Regions from separate parts of the Yersinia canariae genome, predicted to be linked through region 1. Evidence: predicted binding sites of a transcription regulator. Region 1 holds the regulator's gene; the other holds the start of a gene.

Region 1 (4,403 bases):
GCTGAATTAGAAAGTGGTGATTTAGTATTCTTCAATATAGCCAACCGCGGTGTTGCTGATCATGTCGGGGTTTATTTAGGCAATGGTAAATTTATTCAGTCCCCACGAACCGGGGAAGAAATTCGCATCAGTATGCTCAATAATGACTATTGGCAAGATCATTATGTCGGCGCTCGTCGCGTCGTGACACCAAAAACCATCCGCTAATCTCGCAATCCGCACCCAGTGGCCTATTGGGTGCGCGGCCCTTCAATGACATTATTTCAGTGTCTAACCTTCAGCCATTCCCCATCAAACTGTATGGTTATATCTGTCATTCCTGTAGAAAGTTGTTAAGATTAATACCCACAACAAAAATACAACAATTACGATTTTAACCGCCCCTCACCCTTCTTAGCGATTGCTAATGATCGGATTTGAGGAGCAAACACCCTGAGCAACCCCGAAAGGAGAGAGCTATGTCTTTTGAATTACCGGCATTACCTTATGCACAAAATGCACTGGAACCGCACATTTCTGCTGAAACGCTGGAATACCATTACGGCAAGCACCACAACACCTATGTGGTCAACCTCAATAATCTGATTAAAGATACCGAGTTTGCCGGTAAAAGCCTGGAAGAGATTGTCAAAACCTCCAGCGGCGGCATCTTTAATAATGCAGCTCAAGTCTGGAATCACACCTTTTATTGGCACTGTTTGTCACCTAATGGTGGTGGCGAGCCAACAGGCAAAGTCGCCGAGGCCATTAATAAATCCTTCGGTTCTTTCGCTGAATTTAAAGCGCAATTTACTGATGCAGCAGTGAAAAACTTTGGTGCGGGCTGGACGTGGCTGGTCAAAAAAGCGGATGGCACTCTGGCTATTGTCAGTACATCCAATGCCGCCACACCGCTGACGACCCAAGATAAGCCGCTGTTGACTGTAGATGTATGGGAACACGCTTACTATATTGATTACCGTAATGCGCGACCAAAATATCTGGAGAACTTCTGGGCGCTGGTGAATTGGTCTTTCGTTGAGAAAAATTTAGCCTAATTCAGCAAAAGAAATAGTCAATCGTGTTGACGTGATACCCAATAGATTTCAAGTTGCAGATAGGTGGTTATAAAATAAGCCCAAGGAATTGAAATAACACAATGAGTTGGGTGAGTGAGGCGACCAGCAACCCTGTATTTTGAAAGATGGCGGGTATTTCTCTAGACATAATTAAGGGCGGATTAACCGCCCTACTTATCACTTCACACCGGCAAGCGGTTTAATTAATTCATGACCGCCACGAAGCTAAAAGCAATAATCATTGCCAGCGCACCAACAGTCGTAATCAGCGACATTTTCAGATTGGTATCCATAACAACTCCTCAGCCGGTTAATTTTTATACTCATCATACTTTCAGTAGCAATGGTGTTGGCTACGCGCAATCATCCGAATCATTTACGACAGTAAACTCACCGAGATTCATCCGCTTGCCACCTTCCTGCTACCCGCATTATTGAGAGTATAGTAGGGTAAAGGCACATAATTAGTGCGTTAAATTATTTTCCCACAGTTAAGAAAAAAAATCTTGTGCTCATTACGCACTTTATAACATTGATTACCTCTTCCACTTTTCCTCCAGATCAGCCAAAATTCGCAGTTCATAACTGTATGCCGACTAATAACGTCCAATAAATACTCTCAGACGACCATCTGACTTCGCTCTCCAGCCCACTATTGTGTTTCTGTCTGAGCGGTGTTCGAGTCATGCAGGCAAACGATTAACATAATACTGACCTGTTGTAACAGGTGAGCTTAGGAGTCATTCTTTTTATGGCAACGATTAAAGATGTGGCCAAACACGCGGGTGTGTCTACCACCACCGTTTCGCACGTTATCAATAAAACTCGTTTCGTCGCCGAAAATACTAAGGCCGCAGTGTGGGCGGCCATTAAAGAGCTGCATTATTCGCCCAGTGCTGTGGCCCGTAGCTTGAAAGTGAATCACACGAAATCAATTGGCTTGTTGGCAACATCCAGTGAAGCGCCCTATTTCGCTGAGGTGATCGAAGCAGTTGAAAATAGCTGTTATAGCAAAGGTTACACCCTGATTTTATGTAATTCACATAATAATCTGGATAAACAAAAAGCCTATCTGGCCATGCTGGCGCAAAAACGTGTCGATGGATTATTGGTGATGTGTTCTGAATATCCTGAGCAATTACTGGGAATGTTAGAAGATTATCGCAATATCCCCATGGTTGTGATGGACTGGGGTACTGCTCGCGGTGATTTTACCGACTCGATTATTGATAATGCTTTTGAAGGCGGCTATTTAGCCGGCCGTTATCTTATTGAGCGCGGTCATCGAGATATTGGCGCTATTCCTGGCCAATTATCCCGTAATACTGGCGGTGGTCGCCATCAGGGCTTCCTGAAAGCACTAGAGGAAGCCAATATCGAATTACGTGATGAGTGGGTGGTTCAGGGCGATTTTGAACCCGAATCCGGTTATAAGGCCATGCACCAAATTCTGACACAAAAACATCGCCCGACCGCGGTGTTCTGTGGCGGCGATATTATGGCCATGGGCGCAATATGTGCTGCGGATGAGTTGGGCCTGCGGGTGCCACAAGATATTTCGGTGATTGGCTATGACAATGTCCGTAATGCCCGGTATTTCTCACCTGCGCTGACCACAATTCATCAGCCAAAAGAGAGATTGGGCGAAACCGCTTTTGCCATGTTGCTCGACCGTATTATCAGTAAACGCGAAGACCCGCAAACAATTGAAGTGCATCCTAAGTTGGTTGAGCGCCGGTCTGTTGCTGATGGCCCATTCCGCGATTATCGCCGTTAATCTTGCCTATGCCGGTAGCGCCGCATGCTACCGGCAGCTAATCCTGCTGCCCGCCGCCCTACGTGACATCATTATCATCTTTTAACCACTCATTATTTAGCGTGACACTGTCACCCAAATACGCCAGCATCCATGCTAAGGCCGGTGAGTGATTATTCTGATCCCACGTCAAGCAACACGGGCTGTCAGGCAGGGGTTCTGTCAGTGTTAATACCGCCAATTTCCCTTGTTGAATCAATGGAGATACCATATGCGCAGGAACCATTCCGATACATAACCCTTCACACAAACAGTCGATTCCCGTCGCCCAATCCGGTGCGACCAATCGCTGTTGGTTATCTAATGTCCAAGTATCTCGTTTCGGCAAATTTCGCGCCGTATCTTCCAGGCACAATGAGGGATAAGGCCGCAGCTGGTCATCATTAAGCGGCCCGGTTAAATGGGCTAAGGGGTGATTAACACTCACCACACAAAGCCAGGTCAAGAAACCCATGTCGCGAAAGACAAACCGCCCACCAACAGGAATAGCGCGAGTTGCACCAATCGCCATATCAGCCTGCCCATCCACCAGCGCATCCCAGACACCATTAAACACCTCATAACGCACTCGCAGTTCGATATCGGGGAAATGGCGATAAAAATCCTGCACTAAACGACGGCTACGTTGTGGTTTGACGATTTTATCGACCACGATATTTAATTGCCCGCGCCAACCATTCGCGACTTGCTGACACTGGCGGCGTGTGCTATTCATTTTTTTGATAACATCTCGGGCTTCCTTGATAAAAACCCGGCCCGCTTCAGTCAATTCTACGTCCCGATGACGCCGCGTAAATAAGGGCACAGCCAACCATTCCTCTAATTGGCGCACGGTATAACTGACCGCAGACGGCACTCGGTGCAATTCTTGTGCGGCTGCGCTGAAACTTCCTGTACGCGCAACTGCATCCACCACATCCAATGAATATTCTGACCACATGATTTTTCGCCTCACGCACACGAAATAATTGATATCAATTTTTTTGATAGCATGTCGCAAATATTACCGTTTCACAACAGAATATCTCGCCGGATAGAATGCCCCCCGCCATTAATTTCAATGACAAAATTTTTGCCTGCAAAATTATAATTTAGCCAAAGTCATTGAGGCAGCAGATAGATAGCAAGCTTATTAAATAAAATTAACTGATATAAATCAGTTGATTGCATGCCAATCAGTGACGCGCAGATTGGCGCACGGCTTGCCGCGATCTCGTGGAGCTAAGGCTCGAGGGCGAGCCGAATAACGAGCAGAGCTATCCCCTGCGGTTTCAAGGACATAGGATATAAAGAGAAATAAAGAATGAAAACGTCTTCAAGTTTCATGTTCTATCTCGCCGGTTTGAGCATGTTGGGCTACCTGGCGACCGATATGTATTTGCCCGCCTTTGGCGCCATGCAGCAAGAACTGCAAACCTCCGCCGGTTTTATCAGTGCCAGTCTCAGCATTTTTCTCGCCGGTTTCGCTATCGCCCAGCTCGTCTGGGGGCCAGTTTCTGATAAATTAGGCCGTAAACCCGTGTTGTTAG
Region 2 (4,403 bases), 1.6 Mb from region 1:
ATGCCATTAGCCAGGCGGGGTCTCTGGCCGAAGGATTTAAGGTTAAACTGGGGCCGGTTTACAGCATTCGCTATCATGTCGCTAACTACCAGCCAATGCCGGTAGCGCGCATGTTCAAGAGTGCTGAAGCCGCACCAGCTAATGATGCTGCTCAAACTTACGAACAGCAGACCATCCATTTTGATGATCAAGTTGATGTCGTGTTTGAACTGAAAACCAGTGCTAACACGCCGACAACTGCTGCTAAATAAGCTAGTCTTGCCGTAATACCTGACGCCCGTAAGATAACAGGGCGTCAGTAACCTTCCTCATCGTCCGGCTTTCTGGCGCAAATCGATGCCAGAACAACATTCGCCGCTGCAATAACCCCGGCGTCAGATTAATTAGCTCACCGGATGCCAGCTCTTTTTCGATTTGCAGATGCGGGATCATACAGCAGGTGGTGCCTTGCCTTGCCAACTGCACAAATGCTTCTGACGAATTAACGATATGGCAGGGCACACTCCCCGGCGATAAATCGAAATTTTGCTGCAAAAACGCCTGATGCATATCATCCAAATGGTCAAAAGCCACCGCTGGCGCTTTCAGCAATGCTGAGCGGGTCACGCCATTGGGGAAGTAACGTTCGGCAAAGGGTTTGGATGCGACAAACAGATAATCCAGTGCGCCGAGTTGATCGACTAAGCAGCTGGGAAGCGGTTGAGGTTGGATACTGACCGCGCCCACAACCTCACCACGGCGCAGCCGTTCTTGAGTTCGGGTTTCATCTTCGACTTGTAAATTCAGCCGAATAGGGGAGTCTACCAATACCGATTTTAACGCCGGTAATAGCCAAGTTGCCAGGCTGTCGGCGTTGACCGCCAATGACAGCAATAGCGGAGTATCCCCGCCGTTATCATTGCCGAGCCACTCTTCTTCCAGCAATTCAACCTGATGCAGCAAGGCGAGCAATTTCTGCCCTTGTTCCGTTGGTCGGGGGGGCACAGTGCGCACCAACAGCGGCTGACCAAACAGGTTTTCCAACTGCTTAATGCGCTGAGATACCGCCGATTGGGTGATACAGAGCTTTTGTGCAGCGCGTTCAAAACCGCGCTCACGGATCACCGCGTCCAGCGCTTGTAGCGTACGGTAGTCTGGGCGTTTCATCGGAGTCATCTCTCCAAATATTTAAGTTAATACCGCACTATGCCACATTTTGAGCATTTTTCTATGTTGGAATGCCGCAAGGCTCGCCACAAATAAACCGACATAACTGTGATCTAGCTAAAATTAACCACCTTGCAGGCGGGCTTTATTGCGATGTTTTATCACGTATATGCTCTATAATGACGTCAGGTTTTCTTTCACATCAAGGCGTGAACATACCATGACTCAGGATGAACTTAAAAAAGCAGTGGGCTGGGCAGCATTAGATTATGTTAAACCCGGCACTATCGTGGGGGTCGGCACTGGCTCTACTGCGGCACATTTTATTGATGCCCTTGGCTCTATCAAAAATCAAATTGAAGGGGCAGTTTCCAGCTCAGACGCCTCTACCGCCAAGCTAAAAAGTTATGGCATTCAGGTATTTGATTGCAACGAAGTCGATGTGTTGGATATCTATGTCGATGGCGCTGATGAAATTAATGATCAAATGCAGATGATAAAAGGCGGCGGTGCAGCACTGACTCGCGAGAAAATCATTGCGGCTATTGCTCGTAAGTTTATCTGTATTGCCGATGCCTCTAAGCAGGTCGGTGTGTTGGGTAAGTTCCCGCTGCCGGTCGAAGTTATCCCAATGGCGCGTTCTTATGTCGCCCGCGAGCTGGTCAAATTGGGTGGGCTACCTGAATATCGTCAGAATGTCGTGACTGATAATGGCAACATTATTTTAGATGTTCATAATCTGACTATTTTGGATGCCATTGCGTTAGAAAATAAAATTAATGGTATCGCCGGGGTTGTCACTGTTGGGCTATTTGCCAATCGTGGTGCTGATGTGGCATTGATTGGTACTGCCGACGGTGTTAAGACTGTCGTCCTGAAATGATCGACTAAACCTTGCTCAGGGTGTGGTTTATTGACTTCACCCTGATAATTTTTGTCTTTAAATATCTTTTCTTAAAATGGTTAAATTTGGTGATATATATCACATTTTCTCATTTCATTTTCTTAACCTGCCATTAACTCTCTCTCCGCCAGTTTTTTATTCCATAAATTAACACTTGCGCTATTTGTTCTGCTGATAGGCAAGCAATCGTTTGTATTGCTGCCCGCGTAATATTTGTTATGTTGACAGGGTGCTGACCGGATTCATTCGATATCGGCAGCCACATCTGAAGTCTGAAAATAGGGTCGGGGACATGGCAAAAGTATCACTGGAGAAAGACAGAATTAAGTTTCTGTTAGTGGAAGGGGTTCACCAGAGCACGGTCGATAATCTGCGTGCAGCCGGTTATAGCAATATTGAATATCATAAAGGTGCCTTAGACACCGAATCACTGAAAGAATCTATTCGTGATGCTCACTTCATCGGGATCCGATCGCGCACGCATCTGTCCGAGGAAGTTTTTGCTGCAGCAGAAAAATTAGTTGCAGTAGGCTGTTTCTGTATCGGTACTAATCAGGTTGATTTAAACGCGGCGACCAAACGTGGTGTGCCAGTATTCAATGCGCCTTTCTCCAATACCCGTTCGGTAGCCGAAATGGTACTGGGCGAGTTGCTGCTGATGTTCCGGGGCATTCCGTCTGCTAATGCCAAAGCACACCGTGGCGAGTGGAATAAGCTGGCGGTAGGCTCCTATGAAGCCCGTGGCAAGAAACTGGGTATCATTGGTTATGGTCATATTGGTATTCAGCTGGGTATTCTGGCGGAAAGTGTTGGTATGAAAGTATTCTTCTACGATATTGAAAATAAACTGTCGTTGGGGAACGCGCAGCAGGTTCGTCACCTGTCTGATTTGCTGAATATGAGTGATGTGATTAGCCTGCATGTGCCGGAAAATCACTCCACCAAGAATATGATTGGCCCTGAGCAATTGGCACTGATGAAGCCGGGCGCGATGCTGATTAATGCTTCACGCGGGACGGTCGTTGATATTCCTGCGTTGTGTGATGCATTGGCCAGTAATCATTTGGCGGGCGCGGCAATTGATGTTTTCCCTGAAGAGCCGGCGACCAACAAAGACCCGTTCAATTCACCATTGTGCGAGTTTGATAATGTGTTATTGACCCCGCATATCGGTGGTTCCACTCAGGAAGCACAGGAAAATATCGGTGATGAAGTGGCTGGCAAGCTGGCGAAGTATTCCGACAACGGCTCAACGCTGTCTGCGGTTAACTTCCCGGAAGTTTCTTTGCCCGCTCATGGTGACAATACTCGCCGTTTGTTGCACATCCACGAGAACCGTCCAGGTATCCTGACCAGCATCAACAAAATCTTTGCTGAGCAGAACGTCAATATTGCCGCGCAGTATTTGCAAACCAGCGCTGACATCGGTTATGTCGTTATCGATGTTGAAACTGATGATGCAGAGAATGCGGAAAAAGCATTGCAGGCGATGAAGGCAATTCCAGGGACTATTCGCGCGCGTTTGCTCTATTGATAAGCGCTGTATTGAATGACTGAGCACCCGCTATCTATCTGGTCGCGGGTGTTTTTTTATATTAAAGGGCTATTTCTCACCATCGCCAGATTTTTTCCGGCGTAACAATCTCTGGCAACGGCACATCCCAATGTTCACTTGGTAAGTGCTCAACCCGCTGGCAATCATGCGCCAGACCAAGAGGATAGGGGCCACCTTGCTGCCAGTTTTGCAGTGTACGGTCATAGAAGCCCCCTCCCATCCCTAAACGCTGCCCTAGGCTATCAAATGCCACTAGCGGGGTTATCACCACATCTAATTGATTTAAGGGCAGCACATCGCGCACGTCTAATTGAGGTTCTAGAATTTTCAAGCGATTGCGAATGAGTTGGCTATCAGGACGATAGTGGAGAAACAACAGATTACCGGGGCTGAAAGGGTGGAGAACAGGGAGATAAACCCGTTTTTTCTGCTGCCACAATAATTCAATCACCGGAGTGGTATTCAATTCTCCATCAAAAGACAGAAATACTGCAACAGTATTGGCCTGCTGAATTTTATTGTGGGAAGCGATGTGTTTAGCCGCGGAATTAGCAGAGTGCTGTTGTTGCTCGGGAGTCAAAAGACGCCGACGCTCACGAATGTCACTGCGAATTTTCTGCCGCTCAAGGGCATATTGCGGATTCAAAGGCATGTTATTGACTTAAAAAAGTAGAAAACTGCCTGTATCAACACAAACGTGATAACTGAAAAAACAAGTTACACGATTAGAAAGGGATCTCCGAGATGCCGTCGCAGGCTGTAACCCTTGAACCCATGGTTCAAGGTGAACGCAGCGTC

What was found. Region 1 encodes PurR, which represses purine synthesis genes. Its sites were predicted from a motif close to CANGCAAACGTTTGCNTG; they were not measured.
Region 2: serA (phosphoglycerate dehydrogenase) is a predicted target of PurR. The motif match lies at 2,230-2,247, and genes of this name have one in related genera.

The regions. Positions count from the first base shown of each region.
Region 1 covers NZ_CP043727.1:2,187,586-2,191,988, reverse strand. Annotated here, with positions in the region: gene F0T03_RS10140 (C40 family peptidase) at 1-207, shown strand, start outside; gene sodB (superoxide dismutase [Fe]) at 459-1,037, shown strand; gene cydH (cytochrome bd-I oxidase subunit CydH) at 1,262-1,351, opposite strand; gene purR (HTH-type transcriptional repressor PurR) at 1,810-2,835, shown strand; gene punR (DNA-binding transcriptional activator PunR) at 2,894-3,814, opposite strand; gene punC (purine nucleoside transporter PunC) at 4,178-4,403, shown strand, end outside.
Region 2 covers NZ_CP043727.1:3,754,485-3,758,887, reverse strand. Annotated here, with positions in the region: gene F0T03_RS17325 (oxidative stress defense protein) at 1-251, shown strand, start outside; gene F0T03_RS17320 (LysR family transcriptional regulator ArgP) at 253-1,146, opposite strand; gene rpiA (ribose-5-phosphate isomerase RpiA) at 1,367-2,029, shown strand; gene serA (phosphoglycerate dehydrogenase) at 2,343-3,584, shown strand; gene F0T03_RS17305 (5-formyltetrahydrofolate cyclo-ligase) at 3,661-4,257, opposite strand; RNA gene ssrS (6S RNA) at 4,338-4,403, opposite strand, start outside.